DNA from 3 places in the Paenibacillus sp. FSL M8-0142 genome. Region 3 is predicted to be linked to each of the others. Evidence: riboswitches for the same ligand, from Rfam matches in the RefSeq annotation. Region 3 holds a riboswitch; each other region holds the start of a gene.
What was found. Region 3 has a riboswitch for cyclic di-AMP ahead of NSQ46_RS29590 (C40 family peptidase). Riboswitches for the same ligand answer to the same signal wherever they lie in the genome.

Region 1 (7,470 bases), 1.2 Mb from region 3:
AATGCTTGATAAGCAAGTGCCGCTACCGCAATAAAGCTTCCATAAAGCGCCTTCGGTCAACAATCCGATAGGCGCTTTATGCGGTTTATCATCAGGATTTTGCAGCATCCGATTACTGCCGCTTCCGGGTACAATATATAGATCCCGATCAGCGCCTCGTGAACGAGCCGCCCGCGAGCGCCTTTGGCGCCACGAACAAAACCGTTGACCTATACATTGCAGATTGAACGTCGCTTTTTGGATTTTTTGCAGCATTCTCATCATAATCATATATAATCTTCTTGGAGAGGAGGAAGAAGATGGACGACTTCGGCAAACAACTGCAGGAGCAGGAGAAGGCGCTGGAGAATATCCGGCACAAGCTGGCGCTGCTGCCCGATCAGCCCGGGTGCTACCTGATGAAGAACCGGGAAGGAACCATTATTTATGTCGGCAAGGCCAAAGTGCTGAAGAACCGGGTGCGCTCTTATTTTACCGGCAGCCACAACGGCAAGACCCAGATGCTGGTGGCCGAAATCCGCGATTTCGAATACATCGTAACGGGCAGCAATATGGAAGCGCTCATCCTGGAGTGCAACCTGATCAAGACGCACCAGCCAAGATATAATGTTCTGCTGAAGGATGACAAAACCTATCCATATCTAAAAATTACGAACGAAGAGCATCCCCGTCTCGAAGTAACGCGCCGGGTGCTTAAAGATAAAGCCAAGTACTTCGGCCCGTATCCGAACGCTTATGCCGCTCAGCAGACGAAAAAGCTGCTCGACCGCATGTATCCTTTGCGCAAATGCGGGGTTATGCCGAAAGAGGTGTGCTTGTATTATCATATGGGCCAATGCATGGCTCCATGCGTGAAAGAGGTGCCGAAGACCGCCTACGAGGAGATCACCAGCGAAATCACCTCCTTTCTAAGCGGCGGCCATGAAGAGATCAAGAAGGAGCTGCAGCGCAAAATGCAGGAAGCCGCAGAGGACCTGTATTTCGAACGCGCCAAGGAGCTGAGGGACCAGATCATCCATATCGACACCTTGATGGAGAAGCAGAAGATCACCACAACCGATACCCGGGACCGTGACGTATTCGGTTATGCCGTGGATAAGGGCTGGATGTGCGTGCAAATTCTGTACATGCGCCAGGGGAAAATGGTGCAGCGCAACAAATCCATCTTTCCGTTCTACGGCGACGCGCACAGCGATTTCATGTCCTTCATCGCGCAGTACTACAGCGAAAACCCTGCCGTGCCGCAGGAAATCCTGCTTCCGGGGCCGGTCTTGATCGAGGAGGCCGACTCCGATGCGCAAGACAGCATCGCGGCCAAGGATGATTCGATATCGGAGGGAGCAGGCAGCCGAGCCGCTGCTTCCAACGAGAGCGGCCCGGCCCAAGGCACCGGTGAGGGCGATACCGCTGGATCGCCTGCCTTAGCAGTCGCTGAGGACCCGTCCGGCTCAGGTTCGGCCGGCGGTCCGGAAAGCCCCGGGCAAGGGGAGGAGGCCGAACGTCTGGCCGCCGCGACAAAAGCCGAGAACGAGCGGGCGGAGGCTGCCGGCCTGGTGGACGCCGCCGGAGGTGCAGCCGCCTTGCAGGAATGGCTCGGCGTTAAGGTCCATGTGCCGCAGCGCGGCTTAAAGCGCCAGATGGTCGGGATGGCGATTGAAAATGCAAAGGTTGCGCTGGATGAGAAATTCCGCTTAATCGAACGAGATGAGGAGCGGACATCGATTGCCGCGGCCAATCTCGGCGAAGTGATCGGCATCGAATCCCTGAACCGGATCGAGGCGTTTGACAACTCGAACATACAGGGAACGAATCCGGTTTCGGCGATGGTCGTGTTTACAAACGGGAAACCGGATAAGAAGGAATACCGGAAGTACAAAATCCGCACCGTGCAGGGGCCGGATGATTACGAGACGATGCGTGAGGTCATCCGGAGACGGTACGAGCGGGTGCTGAAGGAGAATCTGCCGCTGCCGGACCTGATCGTGGTCGACGGCGGCAGGGGACAGATATCGGCTGCGATCGATGTGCTGGAGAATGAGCTGGGACTGTTTATTCCGGTCTGCGGGCTTGTGAAGGATGCCAAGCATAGAACGGCGCAGCTGATGGTCGGCGATCCGCCGCAGCCGGTGTCCCTGCCGCGGGACAGCCAGGAGTTCTACCTGCTTCAGCGCATCCAGGATGAGGTCCACCGGTTTGCGATCTCCTTCCATCGAGAGCAGCGCGGCAAATCGATGGTTTCGTCCAAGCTGGACTCGATCCCGGGCATCGGCGAGAAGCGGCGGAAGCTGCTGCTGAAGCATTTCGGCTCGATCAAAAAAATAAAAGAGGCTTCAGTCGAAGACTTTAAGCCCCTTTCGATCGGTGAAAAATTAGCTACAGATATACTCAATGCCCTTCGTGATGAGGAGTCGTGACATACGGCTTCTCTTTTTTTGTTGGATTCAAGCGATAGATCACGTAAGCCACGATTGCCGGCAGCACCATATAGAACAGGCCGATTAGCACATTAGGGGCCCCTTGAAGCATGACCAGGCTGATTCCCATGAGAATGCTGTTGAAGACGACATGCGAGAACATGGCCGCAATATATCCGTATTTCAGGAAAATATAGCTGAACAGCAGGCCGATAATGACCAGCTCAATCGGGCGGGATACGACTGGGTAAATCGGATACAGCGTATGGCCTAGCGCCCAGATGATCGAGGTGATCAAACTCGCGACAAAGGTGCTGCGCACGATTTTCTTCACCATTCTAATGCCGAACAGCCGGTATACCGCTTCCTCCGAAATGCCTGCCAGCCAAGCCATCAGCGGAAACAGCCATGGATAGAGCATGTTGTAAGGCGACTGCGAGGCATCGGTCGTGGACCAGGTGTTCAAGGTCAGGCCGAGCGCGATGAAGATCAAGGACTGAATGCCGAGCAGAATGAGGGCCCACAAATAGCCCACCTTCATGCTTTCCAAGACATAGCGGCCGTACCCGGGCTCCTTGGCACGCGGCCACGGATTAAGCCCGTCTTCCTTTCGCCATAGACCGCTTCCGCCGACAAGCGAGAAATAGAGCAGGGCGGAGAAGACGAGGGAGTAGATGGCGTAGAAGATCATCATCCCGATGATGCCGGTCTCGGACATTCCTTGTGCCTTAAAGACCGGAACCAGGTTGTACGTATTCAGCATCTGGATGACAAACAACAGGACGGACAGCAGGATACCGCGCTTAAACGAGGTATAGGCTCTGGTCTTGACGCTGTAGACGATGGCCAGGATACCGAGCACAAGCGTAAACAAACCGTACCCGACCAGCGTCAGCAGCGTTGCATCCTGCGTCTGCTTGTTCACATAGGCAGAATGCGCTGCCGGAACCGAGAACGCGGGCTCGAAGGAACGCAGTGTCCCATGTTCAAAGGTAAACTCCAGCTGCAGCCTCGAATCCCCGATGGCGGCTTCCGTGACGGTATATCTCAGCTTAGGTTCGCCTTCCCGGGTAGAAAGCTGCAGCTGCGTCGCATCGTATCCGGCCCACTTGAGCCACGGCTCCGCGAGCGCCTGCTTCTCGGCCAGCGTCATGCCTTCCTCAACCAGAAGCAGCATTTGCTTCCGGACCTCCCCTTGATTCAGCTCGATCCTGTCGTAACTGGAGCGGGCGGAATCATAGGAGAATCCCGCGATGCCGGCATTCTGCATATGCACATCCACGTTCAGCGCATCGCCACCCGGCAAGGTGAAGCGGACGCGGTATACGTCATATGGGTATTTGGCTTCGTAATTCTTGTTATACTCCTTTAGCTTCTTTTCCTTGGCCAAATATCCGTACAGCTCGGAGTTGGACTGGTATGTAACAAGGGGGGGTTGCCCTTCGGAAGCAGGAAACCCTAAACGTTCGCGCGCGAACCGTGACGCCGCTTGCGCAGCCTCATCCTTGGAAATGATTTGCGGATAGGGCGTATCGGTCGACTCGAAGGAAGTGGATGGGAGTACCTGGAATATAAGAAACAGGATCAGACCGATGATGGCCGGTGCGATAAGCTTCTTTAGGTTAGGTGTCAGCTTCAGGGGCTCTTCGGCACGGTTCATGAAATTCCTCCTCTTAATTTTAGTGCTTTCCGATATGAATAACCGGCCCCGCAAAAAGCGGATCATAGAGTCAATATAACATACATATGAAGAACAAGCCCTGCTTATCCCAAAGGGCCAATAATGAAATAAAACGCTGAAAATGAATGAAAGGTTTCGAAAACGTTAGAGAACCATATCCTTGTACTCTTGAATATGCCCAATTCGCGCTCATTTAAAGACTTTTTGGTAAAAAAACGACGTTGGGTTCGCTTCCGGATTGCGTTATAATCACATCATGCTTCAAGGAACCGAATAAACCAGCCGAATTTCGTAATGAGAACGGGGGAACCATGTAATTGGGGTGAATTTCATGATCTCTTTCGGATCATGGATAGGGCGGCCTGTGATAATGCCCGAATCCGTCAGCTAACCTCGTAGGCTGTTGCACAGGAACCAGACCGTGAAGGGCACTGTTTTCCAGTGTCTTTTTTCTTTGATTTTTTTGGAGAAGGTGAAACTTTGAACTCAAAAATGAAGTGGCTTAAGCTGTCACCTCCGCAGATCCTTGCGCTCGGTTTTGCGGCGGCGATCCTGGTCGGTACCATTCTGCTCATGCTGCCCGTATCCAGCAGGACCGGCGAACCGATCAGCGGGATTGACGTCATGTTTACGGCGGCTTCCGCCGTCTGTCTGACCGGGCTTGTTGTCGTGGATACAGGCACAAGCTTCAGTGCTTTCGGACATACGGTGATCCTTCTGCTCATTCAACTCAGCGGGCTCGGGTTTATGACGATGGCAACCCTGTTCGCCCTGGTATTCAAGCGGAGGATATCGCTCAAGGACCGGCTTGTTCTGCAGGAAGCGATGAATCAGTCCTCCATCGAAGGGATCGTTCGTTTGATCCGGCGGGTGTTTATCTATTCCTTGACCTTCGAGGCGTGCGCTGCCGTACTGTTTACACTGCGCTGGGCATGGGATATGCCTATTGGAAAAGCCCTCTATTTTGGGGTGTTCCATTCCGTTTCGCTGTTTAACAATGCAGGCTTCGATCTGTTCGGTGATTTTCATAGTCTCACGGATTATGTCGATGATCCGTTGGTAAACATCGTATCCATGCTGTTGATCATATCCGGCGGCATCGGGTTCGTTGTATTATCCGATTTGATCGATTTCCGTCAAAAAAGGAAGCTGTCGCTTCACTCCAAGGTCGTTCTCTCGATGTCGGGGGCGTTGATCTTCATCGGGGCGATCATCATATTTATTTTTGAGTTCACCAATCCGTTAACGCTGGGCTCCTTGGACGGGGGAGGTAAAGTGCTCGCCTCGTTCTTCCAATCGGTCAGTCCGCGAACAGCGGGCGCGAATTCGATTGATATCGGCGGCCTAAGGCAAGCTACGCAATTTTTCATTATTATACTTATGTTTATCGGAGCGTCGCCGGGATCGACCGGGGGCGGAATCAAGACGACAACCTTTATGGTGATGGTAGGGGCCGTATTCGCAATGATGAGAGGGCGTGAGGACATCGTCTTATTCCGGTTTCGCCTCGCTCAGGAGCGGGTCTTAAAGGCGTTAACGATTGCGCTTCTTGCGCTGCTGCTCGTATTGACGGTATCCATGATCCTGTCCACGACAGAGGATGCGGATTTCCTGGAGATTCTATTCGAAACGACCTCGGCCTTCGGTACCGTCGGCTTGTCGATGGGATTAACGCCGGATTTGACGGTGTTCGGCAAAATATTGATCAGCTTAACGATGTTTGCCGGACGTCTAGGTCCGCTGACGCTGGCTTATGCACTCGGTCCGAAAAAGGGTAAAGAATTGTATCGTCATCCGGAAGGCAAAATGATTATTGGATAAGGAGTATAGGAGAGACATGAAACCAAAGCAATTTGCAGTGATCGGTTTGGGGCGGTTCGGCTCGAGTCTGGCACTGGAACTAATGGAACTAGGCTATGAGGTTCTCGGCATTGACCGGAACGAAGAGGTCGTCGAGGATATGAGCGAGTATCTGACCCATACGGTGGTCGCCGATGCTACGGATGAGGAGATGCTGAAATCGCTCGGCATCCGCAACTTCGACTGCGGGATCGTCGCGATCGGAGACGATATCCAGATGAGCATTCTGTCCGCCATCCTGCTCAAGGAGCTTGGCGTATCGACCGTCGTGGCCAAAGCGATTTCCGTGCTGCACGGCCGGGCGCTGCAGAAGCTGGGTGTGGACCGGGTCATCTTCCCCGAACGGGATATGGGAATCCGTGTGGCTCACCAGCTGGTTACGCCGAATCTGCTCGACTATATCGAATTATCTAAGGATTATTTGATCGTGGAAATGACGGTAACCGATTGTATGGACGGCAAGACGTTAAGCGAACTGAACACGCGCGTCCGTTACGGTGTCACGGTGGTCGCCCTCAACAAGCGATCCGGCATTATCGTCGCGCCGACGGCGATGGACGTGGTCAACGCCGGCGATGTTATGGTCGTCATCGGCTCCAACGACAATGTGGAGCGGTTTGAGACGGAAGTCGTGAATCTGCAGCAGAAATAATACAAAAAAACCTGACGATCTCTAGGTCGTCAGGTTTTTTCGCTGCTTCTCTTCCGCAAGGCTTCGGAAGAGCACCTCGGTTTCGTTAATCCAGCGGCGGGCGGCGCTGCTAAGCTCTGAAGCATCCCCGTAAATCAGGGAGGTCGTCCGCCGCGTCTCCATGAGCGCGGGGATGTGAATGTCCACAAGCCCGTTGTCGGAGAGCAGCTGCGGACGGAGGTATGATTTCGGAAGCAGGGCCGCTGCTTTGCAGGTCGGGATCAAGCGGACGATCGCTTCGAAGGAATCGATCTCCATCCGAATATCGGGCATGATGCCCCACCGGTGAAACAGGTCGTCCGTCAGCTTACGGTACCAGGTGCCGGTCGAGAAAATAATCATCGGAAGCCCCTGGAGGTGCTCGACCTCGACATCCTCCAGCTCCGCCAGCGGATGGACGGCGGGAATGACGAGCTCCAGATGATCGTCAAACAGGGGAATGCAGTTTAGTCCCGGTTGGTTGATGGAAGAGGCGACGATGCCGACATCCACCCGTTTATCCCTTACATAAGAAACGATCTCATGGGTTTTGCCGGTAATCAGCTTGATTTCCGCGGCGGGATGCCGCTCCATGAACGCGTTGACGAGCGGGGGCAGCGTCGTCTGCAGCGTCGTCAGGCTCGCGCCCAGATTAATCGAGATCTGCTCCCCTTCCCGATAGTGGGCGAGCGTCTGCATGAGCTTCAGCTGCTGCTGGCGCTGCTCCAGCGCAAAGGTATATACGATCTGCCCGATCGACGTCAGCTCAAGGCGCTTGCCGCGCCGGTTGAACAGGGGCAGGCCGAGCTCGTCTTCGAGCTTGGCGATCTTCCGCGAGAGCGCCG
Region 2 (7,470 bases), 2.8 Mb from region 3:
GGGCGTTCGGCTCCAGTACCTGGAGCAGCCTTCAATGCCTGTTGCGGAGCGGGCGTACGCCGGTTTGATTCAGCGGTTTGTTGAGGCCGGCGCAACCGGCGTGCATCTTCATTCCATATGCCATGGAGCAGGGCTGAGCGATGACCGCAACGGCTCGTATGAATATTACATCAGTGAACAAGTGGTGTCCGATGCCCAGATTGGCGTGGCGCCTTTCATCCTTGCCAGTCTGGAAATGGAGCGGTTACTAGATTCGTTATAGGAGGAGGGACGCGATGATGCACTCATCGTCAATACTGCAAGCATTACAGAACAAACCTTGGCTGTCGGACCAGGGAGACGGGACGTTCGTGAACCCGGTGCTTCATGCGGATTATTCGGATCCGGATGTGATCCGGGTCGGGGACGATTTCTATATGACGGCTTCCAGCTTCGGCCATCTGCCGGGACTGCCGATTCTGCACTCGAAGGATCTGATTAACTGGAGGATTATTAATCATGTGCTGCCCCGAATGGAGCTGCCGGGCTATGACGTGCCTCAGCATGGGAACGGCGTGTGGGCTCCGGCCCTTCGGTTCCATGACGGCAAGTACTGGGTGTTCTATGGAGATCCGGATGTCGGCATTATGATGAGCACAGCAAGGGACCCGGCAGGCAGCTGGACGCCTCTGCATCTGGTTCAAGAGGGGAAAGGCCTGATCGACCCGTGTCCGTTCTGGGACGATGACGGCCAGGCCTACCTGGTTCACGCGTTCGCCAAAAGCAGATGCGGCATCAAGCACCTATTAAGAATGTGCCGGATGTCCCCGGACGGAATGCGTCTCTTGGATGAAGGTCAGATCGTTTTCGACGGTACCGAGCGCCATCCAACGATGGAAGGTCCGAAGATGTATAAACGGAATGGCTATTATTATATATTTGCTCCCGCCGGGGGTGTATCTACGGGCTGGCAGACCGTGCTTCGATCGACTGCGGTCTTTGGCCCCTACGAGGATAAAATCGTACTGCATCAAGGCGATAGCCCGATTAACGGCCCGCATCAGGGCGGCTGGGTAGAGCTCGCTTCGGGCGAATGCTGGTTCATGCATTTTCAAGACAAAGGGGCATACGGGCGAATCACTCATCTGCAGCCGATGCGCTGGGTCGATGATTGGCCGCAGATCGGTATCGATGCGAATGGGGACGGGATCGGCGAACCGGTTCTTCGTTATCCGAAGTCAAACGTCGGCGGGGAGCATGCGATTCAGGCGCCGGATGACTCGGACGATTTCGAAGGAGCTGAGCTTGGCCTCCAGTGGCAATGGCAGGCCAATCCCAATCCGGCCTGGTACGCATTCGAGAGGGAGAGCCATTTGCGATTATTTGCCTTCCCGGTGCCGGATAACCAGTCCACCCGCACGATCTACGCTGCCCCTCACTTGCTGATGCAGAAATTCCCGGCAGAAGTATTTCAAGCTGAAGCGAGGGTGGACGGAACGGCACTCAAGCCCGGTGAATATGCGGGCCTGATCATATTCGGGCGAACCTTTGCTTATGTAGCCGTTCGGATGAAGGAGGACGGATCCGGCATGGAACTCCTCCGTGCCGAAGGAAACGACCAGGCGGAACATATTGTGTGGTCCGGTGGATTGAGCGAAGGGAAAGTAACGCTACGGGTGACGGTTCTTCCTGGAGCTATATGCCGCTTCGAGTACGCCGGCGCTGACGGTCCTTTCGTGCCGTGCGGAGATAAGGAGTTCGAAGCGGAAAAGGGGCACTGGGTCGGAGCTAAGGTAGGATTGTTTGCGGCGAGCCGAGAGGATCACTTAGACAGAGGGTATGCGGATATCGACTGGTTCCGGGTTGGAAGAGGAGAGAAATAGAAGCTGGAAGGGCTGCTCCTAGACGGGGAACCCGGCATTGGATCAGCCCGAACGGCCCTGAGGCTATCCATGGCGCTTACGGTATTGAAGGGGCGTCGTGCCTGCGATTTTTTTAAAGGTTTTATTAAAGTGGGCAATATGCTCAAATCCGGTTTGCTCGGAGATGAATTGTACGGAATCCCGGCTGCTCACAAGCATCTTCTGGGCTTCACGAATCCGTACCACCTGCAGGTACTCGCGAAAGTGAAAGCCTGTCAGCTTGGTGAACACTCTGCTGAGATAGGAAGGGCTGATGTAAAACTGCTTGGCGATCTGATCGAGCGTAAGCCTTTCATGATAGTTGGATTTGATATACTGGGCAATCTCCGAAATTTTCTGGTGCATCGGATGCTCATATTCTGGGGGCAGCGATTGGAGCGAGGTCTCGATCCGGTGCAGGCGGATGAGCAGCTCGTTCATCCACGCGCGAACCAACGAGCCGTAATGTGCCTGCCCGGATTGACATTCTGCGAGCATCGAGAGGAGCAGCCGTTCGATGTCGGGCTGATGCTTCAACGGAATGCGAACCAGCCTGGATGTCCCGTGATCGAGCAGCTTGGCGACGCCGGCATCGCCCTCTTCGATGAAGCTTCGGGAGAAGCCGATCAGCACCCGCTCGAAGATCAGCTTATCGGAGCTTGCGGTCGAATGCAGATCATGCGGGTTCACGATCATCATATCCCCTTTTTTGACGGTAAACACATTATCGTCCATGAAGTAGACCCGCTCTCCATTAAGCAGATAATACAGCTCGAAGTAGGGATGCTCATGCGGACGGGGCATGCTGCTGGAACCGTTTCGTGACATGTATTGAATGGAGAAATCATGATCTCCGATATGGTACTTAGGCTGCAGCCGGTCATTCATTCTCTTTAACTCCTTTGCACACGAGGATCCCGATCCTATTGTCATTCGTGAAGCCTCTGATGCCTGAACAGGTCGCAGACAACGGATACGGCCAGTTGGGTTCGTAGAAAATTATATAACATGGCTGCAGCCGATCTTCAAGGGCTTTGGCTGCAATCGGCAGCATTTTTTATAAGCGCTTACATCTTCATGCGGTATCAATCGAATAAGCAAACTTGAAACTTACTAAAGCGGAGGTAAGCATGAAACAAACAGAAGAAGCAATATGTCCCGACTTGCCTGTAATCCCGGAATACACAGTAATGATCACTGACTATGGCGCAGTAGGAGACGGCGTTTACGACAATACCCTGGCATTTCATCAAGCAATCGAAGCTTGCGCAAAGGCAGGAGGGGGGAAGGTGGTCATCCCTCCGGGGATCTGGCACACCGGTCCGTTAACCCTGCAGAGCCGGATTGAGCTTCACGCTTCTGCCGGCGCGCTTGTCATGTTCAGCAAGCAATTCGAAGCTTATCCGATCCGGATGTCTGCTTATGAGGGCCGGCAGATGTTCCGCTGCCAGTCTCCGCTCGATGGAGAAGGATTGGAGGATATCGCAATCACTGGCAGCGGCATCTTTGACGGAGGCGGCGAAGCCTGGAGGCCCGTTAAGCAAGGGAAGCTGACGGAAAGCCAGTGGGATCGTTTAATTCATACCGGCGGTGTCGTGGATGACGGGGGACTGTGGTGGCCAACGCCGGCTGCCCGGGACGGGATGGAGAACCTGGCCCGGATCGAACAAACAGGCAGCCGGAATCCCCAGGATTATGAGCCTGTCAGAGACTATCTGAGACCCAATCTGCTCAGCTTGAGAAACTGCAAGCGGATTCTGCTCAACGGCCCTACCTTTCAAAACTCCGCAGCCTGGTGCCTGCATCCTTGGGCATCGGAGCAAATTACCATTCAGAACATTACCGTCCGCAATCCATGGTATGCCCAGAACGGGGACGGACTGGACATCGATTCGTGCAAATACGTGACCGTGGAAAACAGCTCGTTTGATGTAGGAGATGACGCGATCTGTCTGAAGTCCGGAAAAAATGAAGCCGGGCGCCTGCTGGGAAAGCCGAGTGAGCGCATCAGCATCCGGAACTGCACCGTTTATCACGGCCACGGCGGGATCGTTGTCGGCAGTGAAATGTCCGGGGGCATCAAGGATGTGCACGTATCCGATTGCACCTTCATCGGCACCGATATCGGCATCCGGTTTAAAAGCTGCCGCGGACGCGGCGGCGTGGTCGAAAATATCTTCATCGAACGGATCCGGATGCGGGAGATCGACGGGGATGCCATCTCCTTCAATTTATATTACGAAGGGAAAGCCGGCTCCGGCGAATACCAAGCGGAAGCGATGCTCCCCGTTACCGAGGAAACCCCCGTGTTCCGCAATATTGTTATTCAGGATATCGTCTGCAGCGGCGCGCATACTGCGCTCCTCATCAACGGCCTGCCGGAGATGCCGGTGGAGAACGTGACGGTGATGCGGTCGGCCATCACAAGTCGGGAAGGCATTGTATGCCGCAATGGAAAGAACCTGACGATTCAGGACATGGTCCTTCGCAATCAGGAAAATCCGCTGCTTCTTTTTCACCAGAGCCGAAATGTACAGGTGGTGAACGTCAAGGGGGAAAGCGACTCGCTGGATGACCGCTTGCTTGTGGTTACCGGGGAACGGTCCGGGCAAATCGAATGCTCGGGGCTGCATGCCGATAGGGCAGGACAGATTATGATTTCTTCTGAAGTGGAACCGGAGGAGGTCGTGATCAAGTAGCTTTGCTGTTGGATGCATTAAGGTTTAGAAGAGAGGTGATCGAATTATAACCGTTGCAATCTCAATATGATAAGGAGGTACGCCATTGAAAGCTGCAAAATGGCTGAAGCAAATGCTTGTTCTATCGATGAATTTGCTAGAACAAGAAGCCGGCCCCCCTAGGTGTCGGCTTCTTGCATGGAGGATTTTTCGCCGCACTTAGAAAACGGAAACAATTTTAACATAAATGTCATGACTATGTGACCTTTCATATAGTAAAAACACTGTTAAAACTCTTTCGATTCGACGGCGATATCTAAAAAACGATAGATTTATCGGATATTATTGACAGTTTGCTAGCTTGTATACTATATTAAGAAAGGGTTACAAAATGTTAATGAATTTTGCCGAATTTCGCTAGAGAAAACGGGGGAACCGTCCTGGGTGAATTATTCTTGTAGTAGAGGGAATATAGGTGACCTTCAGCCGAACCCTTAGCTAACTCCGTAGGCATCGAAGGAGAGAATATATTTTGAAGAAATTGGTCATTTCTTTGCTAGGATCCGCAATCATTTTTTCTTCCGGTGCCGTGACAGCGTTTGCCGATCAGCAGCCTAACTTTCAGCAGCAAGTGAAGCAGTTAGTAGGAACACCGTACAAGTGGGGCGGAACAACCACAAGCGGATTTGATTGCTCCGGATTTATTCTGTATATGTTCCGTAACTTTGATCTTGACCTTCCGCGCACTTCCCAAGGACAAGCCCAAGTAGGCGTGCATGTAGACCAGGAAGAGCTGCGTGTCGGTGATCTGGTATTCTTCAACACGAACGGCAAGGGAATTTCACATGCTGGCGTTTATATTGGAGACGGGCAATTCGCACATGCTTCAAGCAGCAAGGGTGTTCGAATCAGCAAGCTTAGCGACTCTTACTATAAGCCACGTTATGTTACCGCACGCCGGGTGTTAAGCCAAGAGGAATATGCGAAGCTGGTAGGAAGTGTTAGCTAGATCAGCTCATCTTTGATCTTGATCCAGCTCTCTGCACAATGATCGTCTTGTAAGTCCTGGTAAGGAATTCTATGATCGATTTTCAGTGATTGCACCGAATACATACATAAGTCTTGATGATGACCTCTGTATACGACAGAGGTCATCTTTTTTTTGTGCCGGTCATGTGGAAGATTGGCATCGGCTAATTCATAGCCTGTGTCGTTTCAATGGCTGTCAGAGATGCTCGGTTATCACGGAAGCATTGAACAAGCGAACAGGCTGCAGGTCCATAACGACCGGCAGCCTGTGTAGTGATGATCGGAAGGATGGACTCATCCACGCTTCAACCTTTATTACGGATCACTCTTTGATCACCGCTTCGTTCATGGCGCCTTCGATATCATCACCGTAGACTCTGAATATACCGAGCCGCCACAATGCCGCACCTTTCAGCTGATAGCGCTTGGCCAGACCAAGCTTGTCGTCGATGGAGTTCTCCGTTTCGCTGCCCAGGCTAATTCCAAGCAGAAGCTTGTCCTTAGGGGCTCCGGCATCAAGTGCAAGCTGAATAGCCTGCTGCACTTGCGTGTTCGGTTCCGGCTTCCGGTCTTTGGTGCCAACCGGGTGATACTGGTATGCCATGATAATTAGATCGTCGGCAATCGATGCAAGCGTTTTGTAATCATAGCCTTTATAGGCGCTGTTTAACGGAGGTACGGCCAAGGACAGGGCAGTCCCTTTCGGCAAGGCAGCTCTAAGGTCCTTCACGTATTGGTTCAGCAGCTTCTGCTGGGAGGCGGCATCCAGCTTGAAGCCCAATCCTTCGAAATCCAGCACGACCCCGCCGAACCCATTGTCCGTAACGGCGGCGGTAATCCCGTCGATCGATTTCATCCGCAGTGAGGCGTCGCTCATCATTTTTGTCAGTTCGCCGTTACCGTCCAGTGCATATACCATCAAATAGGGCTTAATGCCCTGTCCTTCCGCATCGGCCACAAGTGTCTGGGGCGTAATGTCTCCGGCGGCTTCCGGCATGCGGTATTCAACCCCTTGAAGGGTGAATTCGCCGTTACGGTCAATTCGGCTCCAGCCAAAGGCGACGGAATTCATCCATTGAATAATATCCCGCTCCTTGAAGGATTCAATGGCATAGAAGGCCCGCAGATGCATTTTGCTTTTTGGTGATTTGAGCGATACGGTGCGCGTTGCCTGATTCCACCTTACGGAAGCCCCGAATTGGCTGCTGAACGAGCTGAGCGGAATCAGCACGCGTCCTTCGCGCATGATCGGCGCTGCGGGCAGCTTGACGTTCTTCTTATTCACCACGGCGGTGGTGCTGCCGACTCTGAGCTGAACCTCGGTTGTGTTATCGTTGCCGGTCTTTACCGCCTGCACGGTTTGGGTCTTGCTGTTCCATTTGATGTCGATGCCCAGTGCCTCGCCCACAGCCCGGAAAGGCACGTAGGTTACGCCTTTCTCAATTCGCGGAGCCGCATCGAACGCAAGCGGAACATCATCCAACAGAACGGAAATGGTTGGTGCCGCATGGGCTGGATGATGATCAGCCGCGGTTCCGAGCAGCGACAAAGAGAGCAGGGAGGCGGCGGCCAGCTTTCCCAATCGTTTTGAGTATCCGATAATAATCTCCCCCACATTCTATGAAAGATAAATGAATCTATGAAACGGTTTACAGCAATGATAGTATAGCAAAATATTGGTAGAATACAAAATAAATAAATAGAGCGGTTTTCAAATGATGTCTGCGTATAGACGGTGTGAGAATAGCCCGGCTTTCGAGTATAATGGTAAGCGTAAATGGAGTGAATAGTTCCAGGCATTTTAGGAGGATATATCGTGTTTAAATTCTGGAGGAGTAAAAAGAATAGCCATTCGGCCGGTCATCCGTCTGCATCCGGTGGAC
Region 3 (7,470 bases):
CAATATTTCTTTCTAATCAAGGGTCCTCCTTGTCGGCGCTTGCTCCGAATGGGGGCAAGCCCTCCGTCTCTGCCGTGGAGAAGGCCCCGCTTTCACCTCCAAAGGTTCAGCCTGATGCACCGGCCCCTGCGCTTAGCGACCGGCTGGTCGAATACCACATGGATGTAAGGTACGAGCCTGAACAAAACAAGCTGAAAGGCAAGCAGACCGTCACCTGGACCCATCCTGGCAAAAGAAGCGTGAATGAGCTCTACTTCCATTTATACCCGAACGCCTTTGCATCCGATGAAACGACGTTCATGAAGGAGTCCGGAGGCAGGCTTCGATCCGATCCGATGCCCGAGAACGGCTATGGGTCGATGAAGATTACGAACGTGAAAACGACCGAGGGCCTGGGCCTGACGCAACGACTGCAGTTTGTTCAGCCGGATGACGGGAACATCAAAGATCAAAGTCTTGCCAAACTCCGGTTGCCCAAGCCTGTAAAAGGCGGAGAGAGTATAACCCTGCATTTGGAGTTTGAGGTAGAGCTGCCGAAGATTTTCGCGCGCATGGGCCGGACCGAGGATTTTGTCATGGCTGGCCAGTGGTTTCCCAAGATATCGGTATACGAGCCTGCCGGCACGCGGGAAAGAACCCAGGAAGGCTGGAACTTACATCAGTATCACGGCAATTCGGAGTTTTACTCGAACTTCGGCATCTATAGCGTTCGGATTCGTGTACCCGAGGACTATATCGTAGCCGCTACCGGGTTCCCGACCAAGCCTGCGCAGAAAGCAAATGGCGAGAAAATTTACCAATTCTATGCGGATGACGTGCATGACTTCGCCTGGGCCGCCTCGCCGAACTTCGTGACGGCGGAAGAGGCTTACTCCGCTCCGGGTATCCCTGGCGTCCGGATCAAGCTGTACCTTGATCCTGCTCATAAGGATTTGAAGGAGCGTTATTTTGATACAGCCAAAACGGCGCTGTCCTCTTTCGGCAAATGGTACGGCTCCTATCCGTACTCCACATTATCCATCGTTGTCCCGCCTTATTCCGGCAACGGTGCAGGCGGCATGGAATACCCGACGCTCGTCACCGCCTTCGGAGCCAATAACGACTCGCCCGGATATGAGCTGGAGCGGACCGTCATCCATGAAATCGCCCACCAATATTTCTACGGCATCGTAGCCAATAACGAATTCGAAGAGGCATGGCTGGACGAGGCCTTTGCTTCCTATGCCGAGGAGAAGGTCATGGAGAAGCAGTACGGAATTACATCCAATACCGCAGCGCAAGGCGCATCCATTACGTCGCCTGAACCGCTTAAGATGGAGTCCTGGAAATACAGCTCGCATGAAAATTACGCACTCAACGTCTATACACGCGGCAAGCTGGTGCTCCAGGGCATCGAGCGACAAGTCGGATCCAAGACGATGGATAAAATCATGATGACCTACGCCAAAAAATTCCGCTTCAAGCATCCGACAACGACGGACTTCCAGAAGGTTGTTGAACAGGTTACCCAGTCCTCATGGCAGTCGTATTTCGATCAGTACGTTTACGGCAGCCAAATGGCTGACATCGCGATCGACCAGATCAAAACCAAAAATAAAGGCTCACAAGCGCACCCACGGTTTGTTTCGACCGTAAACATCACGAGCAAGGGCGGCGATGTTACCGATGTGCCGATTGTGTTCGCTTTTGAGGATGGCAAGCTTGTTGAGCGAACATGGAGCGGCAAGAACGGCAAAGTAACTTATACGCTGGAATACCATACACCGCTCGCCTGGGCCATGGTGGATCCGAAATATACCATCATGCTGGAGAATAAACACATGAATAACTATATGAAGGCTGGCATGGATCCGAAAGTCGTTACACGTTGGAATCTCGGTATTACCAAGCTCGTGGAGACGCTGTTCGGCAGCATGTCGTGGTGAGGGGGGAGCACATGAAAAGCTATGCAGGCCAAGGCTGGATCAGTGTTAAAGATCAATTATACGTCTCCATTCTACTGTTCTTGTACCGTCTTCTCTGGGGCTACTGTCTGTACAGGCTCGTGAAATCCGCCGTCGTCCCGCTTTTGATGCGGTACCCGGATCCGGCTCCTAACGAGCTGAGCCGCCTCCTGTTCTTCTATGAGGGCGAAATGAGCTTGTCGCTCAGCAATACGGTTCATACCTACGGCTGGATCCTTGCCGCTCTGCTCCTCGTCCGCATGGTGCTTACCCCGCTGATTCGCTCCGGCATCTTCTACAACCTCCATCAGGAGGCCCGTGGCGAACGCGGTCTGTTCTTCTTCATCGGCATGCGGAAGCATTGGAAATCGGTAACGGTGTTCTATCTCATCGAGCTTGTTCTTACGGTTGCGCCGGGTTACTGGATCATTCCCAAGGCTCTTCCGGCACTGCTCGGCTCCATTCAGGAGCCTTCCCAGCTGCTCCGGGTGCTGCCTTACGCGGCGGCCTGGTTCCTCTATACCTATGTTATTCGCCTTGTGCTGCTGTATATGCAGTTCGGGCATACCGGAGAGCTCGGTATGATCGCATCCGTCACGGCGCTCATACGCAAGCTGGGAACGGCTGTACTGCTGTCCATTTCTGTTGGTGGAGCCGCATTTGTCATTCTCCTGCTGTTCAGCTCGGCGTCCCTGTTCTGGGCGGGATTAATCGGACTCATCATTCAGCAAGCCTCCTATTTCCTGAACGGGCTCTTCCAAATATGGGGAATTTCTTCCCAATATCATTTATGGAGAGCGTCCGTAGCTTCAAATCCATAACGGTTACAAAAGTTACATTTCATTAACAACCATTCATCGTTTAAATGTGGTAAAAAGGTTGTAACCGGAAGCTAAAGCAGCCTCCGAAAAGGATAGATTTCGAACGATAACTTTCCCATCCAACCGGAATCCTCAACGTTCCCCTCCCATATTTATACAAAATCCCTGTCCCACTTCAATGTGGACAGGGATTTTTGTTAAAAAAACAACTTTCCTCGTTTGCCAAATTGTTAATACTCTGCTAAAATAACGAATATGTTAGTAACAACTTTGTCATTTTTATTGTAACTATTGTCATCATGTTAACATGTTGGTACGTCATATTGGGTACATCGACATCTTTTAAAAGCCGAATTCCCGTCTTCATACGGGAAGCGGGGGATCCGTTTTGGGTGAATTGATCTCGCTAGAGAGGGATCATAGGGGACCTTCAACCGAACCCTTAAGCTAACCTCGCAGGCAATGGAAGGAGCTTTTTGTTTTGAAGAAGAAGTTAACAGCCATCTCTTTAGGCTTGGCCCTTGCGCTCACGATTGGAACCGGTAGCGCTTTCGCGGATTCCAAGTTGAATACCGTTATCAAACCAACCATCGGTGTCTCTTATAAAACCGGCGGAACCACTACAAAGGGTTTTGATTGCTCCGGATTCACCAGCTATATTTACAAGAAGCTGGGCCTCACCCTGCCGCGCACTTCTGCAGCACAATACAAGGTAGGTACCGCGGTATCGAAGAGCAACCTGAAGGCCGGGGATCTCGTATTCTTTAATACTTCCGGCAGAGGCGTTTCCCATGTTGGCATTTATGTCGGTGGCGGGAAGTTCGCCCATTCTTCCTCCTCGCGCGGCGTCATCGTTAGCCCGCTCAGCCAGAGCTACTACGCGAAGCGTTATGTAGGCGCGAAGAGAATCATGAGCCAAAGCACGTACAAGTCCCTTGCCGTGAACTACAATTAATTGACTGTACCGTAATTTTTCTGAATGTCCATAAGCCCTGGAGCATGAGATGTGCCGATCTCACCCAGCGGCTTTTTTTCTATAATTTTTCGTCTATACCTCTATAACGTTTCAGGCCATGGAAAAGTTCTATGTTTTTCGGAAAATCCAAAAATATTTTTTCATTCTGTATGCTCAAAGCCACCAACAAGATTCGGCCAATCCGAGCGCTTACATTTTATTTACCCTTCCAGAATTAACCTAAACAGCAATACGAATAAACAATCGAAAATTTTTTAGCTTCAGTTTCGTTTCCCCCTGCGCTATTATCTTTGCAATCCCGCTCAGCAGCATGTATTCTCTCTCTAACGGAATTGTTTTGAATGAGAGGAGTATTTACATGGAGGCGAATTTACCCTCGTTTCATACCGTGGTCATGCAGGAAGCCCATGCCGCTGAAATTTGCACCTGGTCCTATCCCCCGCCCTATAATATATATGGCTTTCTTCCTTGGGAGCAGATGAAGGGACTAGGGGTGGAATTCGGGGATCCCGGCATCCGCCTGCAGCAATACCTGTCCGTGCTGGATGAGCAGGATCAGCTCTGGGGGTTTGCCCAGCTATTCCCTATGGCAGGCGTTACGCGTCTAGGCCTGGGCATGCGGCCTGATTGGTGCGGCCGGGGAATGGGTAAACGGTTCGTGCAGGCAATTGTGGATGAGGCGAAGCGGCGCCGTCCTTCGGACGAGATTGATCTTGAGGTGCTTACCTGGAATGAACGGGCTATCCGGACTTACCGGAAGGCTGGCTTTTACATTGCCGATACGTACGAACGCCTTACGCCGACGGGCATGGCGCCTTTTTATTGCATGGTGTATGACCCGATGGCCAATGAGGAATAGTAGTCTTGTCTATATGAAAAAGTACAATTTTGTGTACTTTTTATGAAGGCAGGCTTGAACATTGCTTTTTTTGTCACAACTGGCTATGATGTGTAAGGATGTTGGTTTATAATGAAGACAAGTGCAAAAGTGCAGTATACATAGAAAGGACGATATGACGATGCAAAAATGGATCATGAGCGGACTGTTCTTCGTCGCATGTGCGTTGGCTATTGCGCTGATGTTTACGCTTCCAGGCAAGGAGCAGGTGGCGCAGGAAGAGAAGCCAACCATGCCGGAGGTTACTTTGGATGCCGCTGCGGCTGAAGCTACATTGAAAGCCAGCTGTATCTCCTGCCATGGCGATCAGCTCCAGGGCGGTGCAGGTCCGGCTCTGAATCAAGTAGGCGGACATATGGATGCGAACGCAATCTTTAACGTAGTTACCAAGGGACGTAAAGGAATGCCTTCCTTTAAGGATCAGCTGAAGCCTGAGGAAATTGCAAACATCGCGCTCTACCTTGCTGAGAAAAAATAATCCATCAGCTCTTATTACGCAAAACACGCTTGGATCCCCAGACTGCTGTTTGGATCCAAGCGTGTTTTTTAATTCTCGGGCCTAACGCTTCTGCAGCTGCCCGAATCTACATTGCCTATTCCGGATCCTTCAGATCCTTGGATCGGCTCTTCTCATAAACTTCGTTAAATTGCTGGGCCTCCTTGATGTCGACGGCCGTTATTCCGCCGTCATCCCATGACGTCAGGCGCAGCGTCACCGTTTTATAATCAATGGTGATGTAGGGGTGATGTCCGAAAGCTTCCGAAATCGCTGCCACCTCATCAACAAAGGCGATTCCCTTCATGAAGGAGGAAAAGGTGTACTTTCGTACAATCCATCTCCCCTGTTCAAATTCCCAGCCTTCAAGCTTCTCTAGATGAGCCTCCACTTCCTGCTGCGTATAAAGCATCATTATATTCCTCCCCGAAAAAAACCTTTCATAAGCCGATTGTTACGTCCTTAGGGCTTCTTTCCATCTATTTTATTCCATGCTTCATTCCTTGATAACCTGCCTGGCTTACACGAGCGCTACGAATGCCAGCTCTTCCTCACCGATCAAAATATGTATCCGATGATTCATCCGATCATGCATGACAACCCCGCTGCCGACCGTAATGACCGGCTCTGTGCCCAAGGCATAGAACAGATCCTCCGCCAGCGCCTCATGAACCTCGGCCTGCTCGGCATCCTCCAGCCTGCCCCAATCCTCCGGATCCATTTCAAAGAAGACATAGCTGTCAGGAATACGCCCAACGGCTTCCGTTAATTCGGTCAGAATTTCGCCGTAATCCCTTCCGTGCTTTACGCCCATCTCCATCACTCCTTCCTGCCATGCTAAGCTTCGATTACTCTTCCTTCTATTATACCGGAAATTACAACTAAAAAAAAAAGCCCGATCTGACGATAAATAGGATAACGCCCCGTAAAGGCGCGCGGTTCGCCGCAAGAGCCGCTAAAAACGAATGGATTCGTTATTTATTTCTCACGGATGAGGTGTAGCATGGAAATTTCAACACTTATAGGTTTGATTCTCGGGCTTATCGCGGTGCTGGTGGGCATGATCCTCAAGGGTGCCTCCATCGCGTCTTTGATTAATCCGGCAGCTTACTTAATCATTCTTGGCGGAACTGCCGCAACTTTATTCATCGGTTTCCCTCTTTCGGAACTGAAGAAAATTCCCAAGCTGATCAAAATGACCTTTGTGAAGCAGCAGCTGATGGACAAGACGGATATGATCAAGCTGTTTATGGAATGGGCTTCCATCACTCGCCGTGAAGGATTGCTTGCCCTGGAAACCAAAGTCGAAGAAATTGATGACGGCTTCCTGCGCAATGGCATGCGGATGATCATCGACGGCAACGATCAGGAATTCGTCCGCGACGTGCTGATGGAAGACATCAATGCCACCGAAGAGCGCCATCGTTCCGGGGCTTTGATCTTCTCCCAGGCCGGTATGTACGCTCCGTCGCTCGGGGTTCTCGGCGCTGTTATCGGTCTGATCGCAGCCCTTAGCCACATGGAAGACATGGGCGAGCTGGCCCACGCGATCGGTGCTGCGTTCATTGCCACCCTGCTTGGTATTTTTACAGGTTATGTTATCTGCCATCCGATTGCAAATAAACTGAAGCGTCTGTCGAAACGCGAGGTGGAAATCCGCCTTATGATGGTCGAGGGCCTGCTGTCCATTCAGTCGGGTGTGTCCACGATCGCCATTAACCAGAAGCTGTCCGTGTTCCTGACACCGTCCGAGCGTGCTCAGCTTGATGAGAGGGAGGCTGGTTCTAGTGAGCAAGAAGACTAGACACGAGCCGCACGAAGAGCATGCTGATGAATCCTGGCTTCTCCCTTATGCCGACTTGCTGACGCTCCTGCTTGCGTTATTCCTTGTGCTCTACGCCATGAGCGCGACCGATGCGCGCAAATTCCAGGAGATGAGCGAGGCCTTCAGCATTGCCCTAACGGGCGGTACCGGCGTGCTGGATTACAGCAAGACCCAGCCAAGCGACGATCCCCCTGATGTTAAGGATCATAAAGCGACAGCACCCACCATTCCCGCACCGACTGCCGACCAACGACGGGCTGAGCTGATGCGTCAGGAGCAAGAGGAGCTGGAGCAGCTCAAGAAGCAGATCGATAATTATATTAAAAATAACGGGCTGACCTCCGAGCTAAGCACCAAGCTCAACCATTCCCAGCTCGTGCTGACGATTCGCGACAACGCGCTGTTCCCGTCAGGGGAAGCTGTCGTGAAGCCGGAGGCCCGCAAGCTGGCTGAGGCCATCTCGCAAATGCTTCAAAAGTTCCCGGATTATGAAATTATCGTATCCGGTCAT

Region 1: linked by a shared signal. The riboswitch ahead of NSQ46_RS04710 (TrkH family potassium uptake protein) and the one ahead of NSQ46_RS29590 (C40 family peptidase) in region 3 are both predicted to bind cyclic di-AMP.
Region 2: linked by a shared signal. The riboswitch ahead of NSQ46_RS12590 (C40 family peptidase) and the one ahead of NSQ46_RS29590 (C40 family peptidase) in region 3 are both predicted to bind cyclic di-AMP.

Annotation. Positions count from the first base shown of each region.
Region 1 is NZ_CP152008.1:1,028,293-1,035,762, forward strand. Features, by position in the region: gene trxA (thioredoxin) at 1-2, shown strand, start outside; gene uvrC (excinuclease ABC subunit UvrC) at 300-2,414, shown strand; gene NSQ46_RS04705 (type II CAAX endopeptidase family protein) at 2,386-4,074, opposite strand; cyclic di-AMP (ydaO/yuaA leader) riboswitch at 4,366-4,512, shown strand; gene NSQ46_RS04710 (TrkH family potassium uptake protein) at 4,576-5,916, shown strand; gene NSQ46_RS04715 (TrkA family potassium uptake protein) at 5,933-6,607, shown strand; gene NSQ46_RS04720 (LysR family transcriptional regulator) at 6,629-7,470, opposite strand, start outside.
Region 2 is NZ_CP152008.1:2,651,184-2,658,653, forward strand. Features, by position in the region: gene NSQ46_RS12570 (glycoside hydrolase family 88 protein) at 1-262, shown strand, start outside; gene NSQ46_RS12575 (glycoside hydrolase 43 family protein) at 276-1,862, shown strand; gene NSQ46_RS12580 (AraC family transcriptional regulator) at 1,926-2,768, opposite strand; gene NSQ46_RS12585 (glycoside hydrolase family 28 protein) at 3,011-4,579, shown strand; cyclic di-AMP (ydaO/yuaA leader) riboswitch at 4,954-5,087, shown strand; gene NSQ46_RS12590 (C40 family peptidase) at 5,091-5,567, shown strand; gene NSQ46_RS12595 (stalk domain-containing protein) at 5,910-7,169, opposite strand; gene NSQ46_RS12600 (2Fe-2S iron-sulfur cluster-binding protein) at 7,404-7,470, shown strand, end outside.
Region 3 is NZ_CP152008.1:6,554,095-6,561,564, forward strand. Features, by position in the region: gene NSQ46_RS29580 (M1 family metallopeptidase) at 1-1,925, shown strand, start outside; gene NSQ46_RS29585 (hypothetical protein) at 1,937-2,764, shown strand; cyclic di-AMP (ydaO/yuaA leader) riboswitch at 3,102-3,241, shown strand; gene NSQ46_RS29590 (C40 family peptidase) at 3,246-3,719, shown strand; gene NSQ46_RS29595 (GNAT family N-acetyltransferase) at 4,099-4,599, shown strand; gene NSQ46_RS29600 (cytochrome c) at 4,760-5,116, shown strand; gene NSQ46_RS29605 (4a-hydroxytetrahydrobiopterin dehydratase) at 5,232-5,546, opposite strand; gene NSQ46_RS29610 (hypothetical protein) at 5,655-5,948, opposite strand; gene motA (flagellar motor stator protein MotA) at 6,138-6,938, shown strand; gene motB (flagellar motor protein MotB) at 6,922-7,470, shown strand, end outside.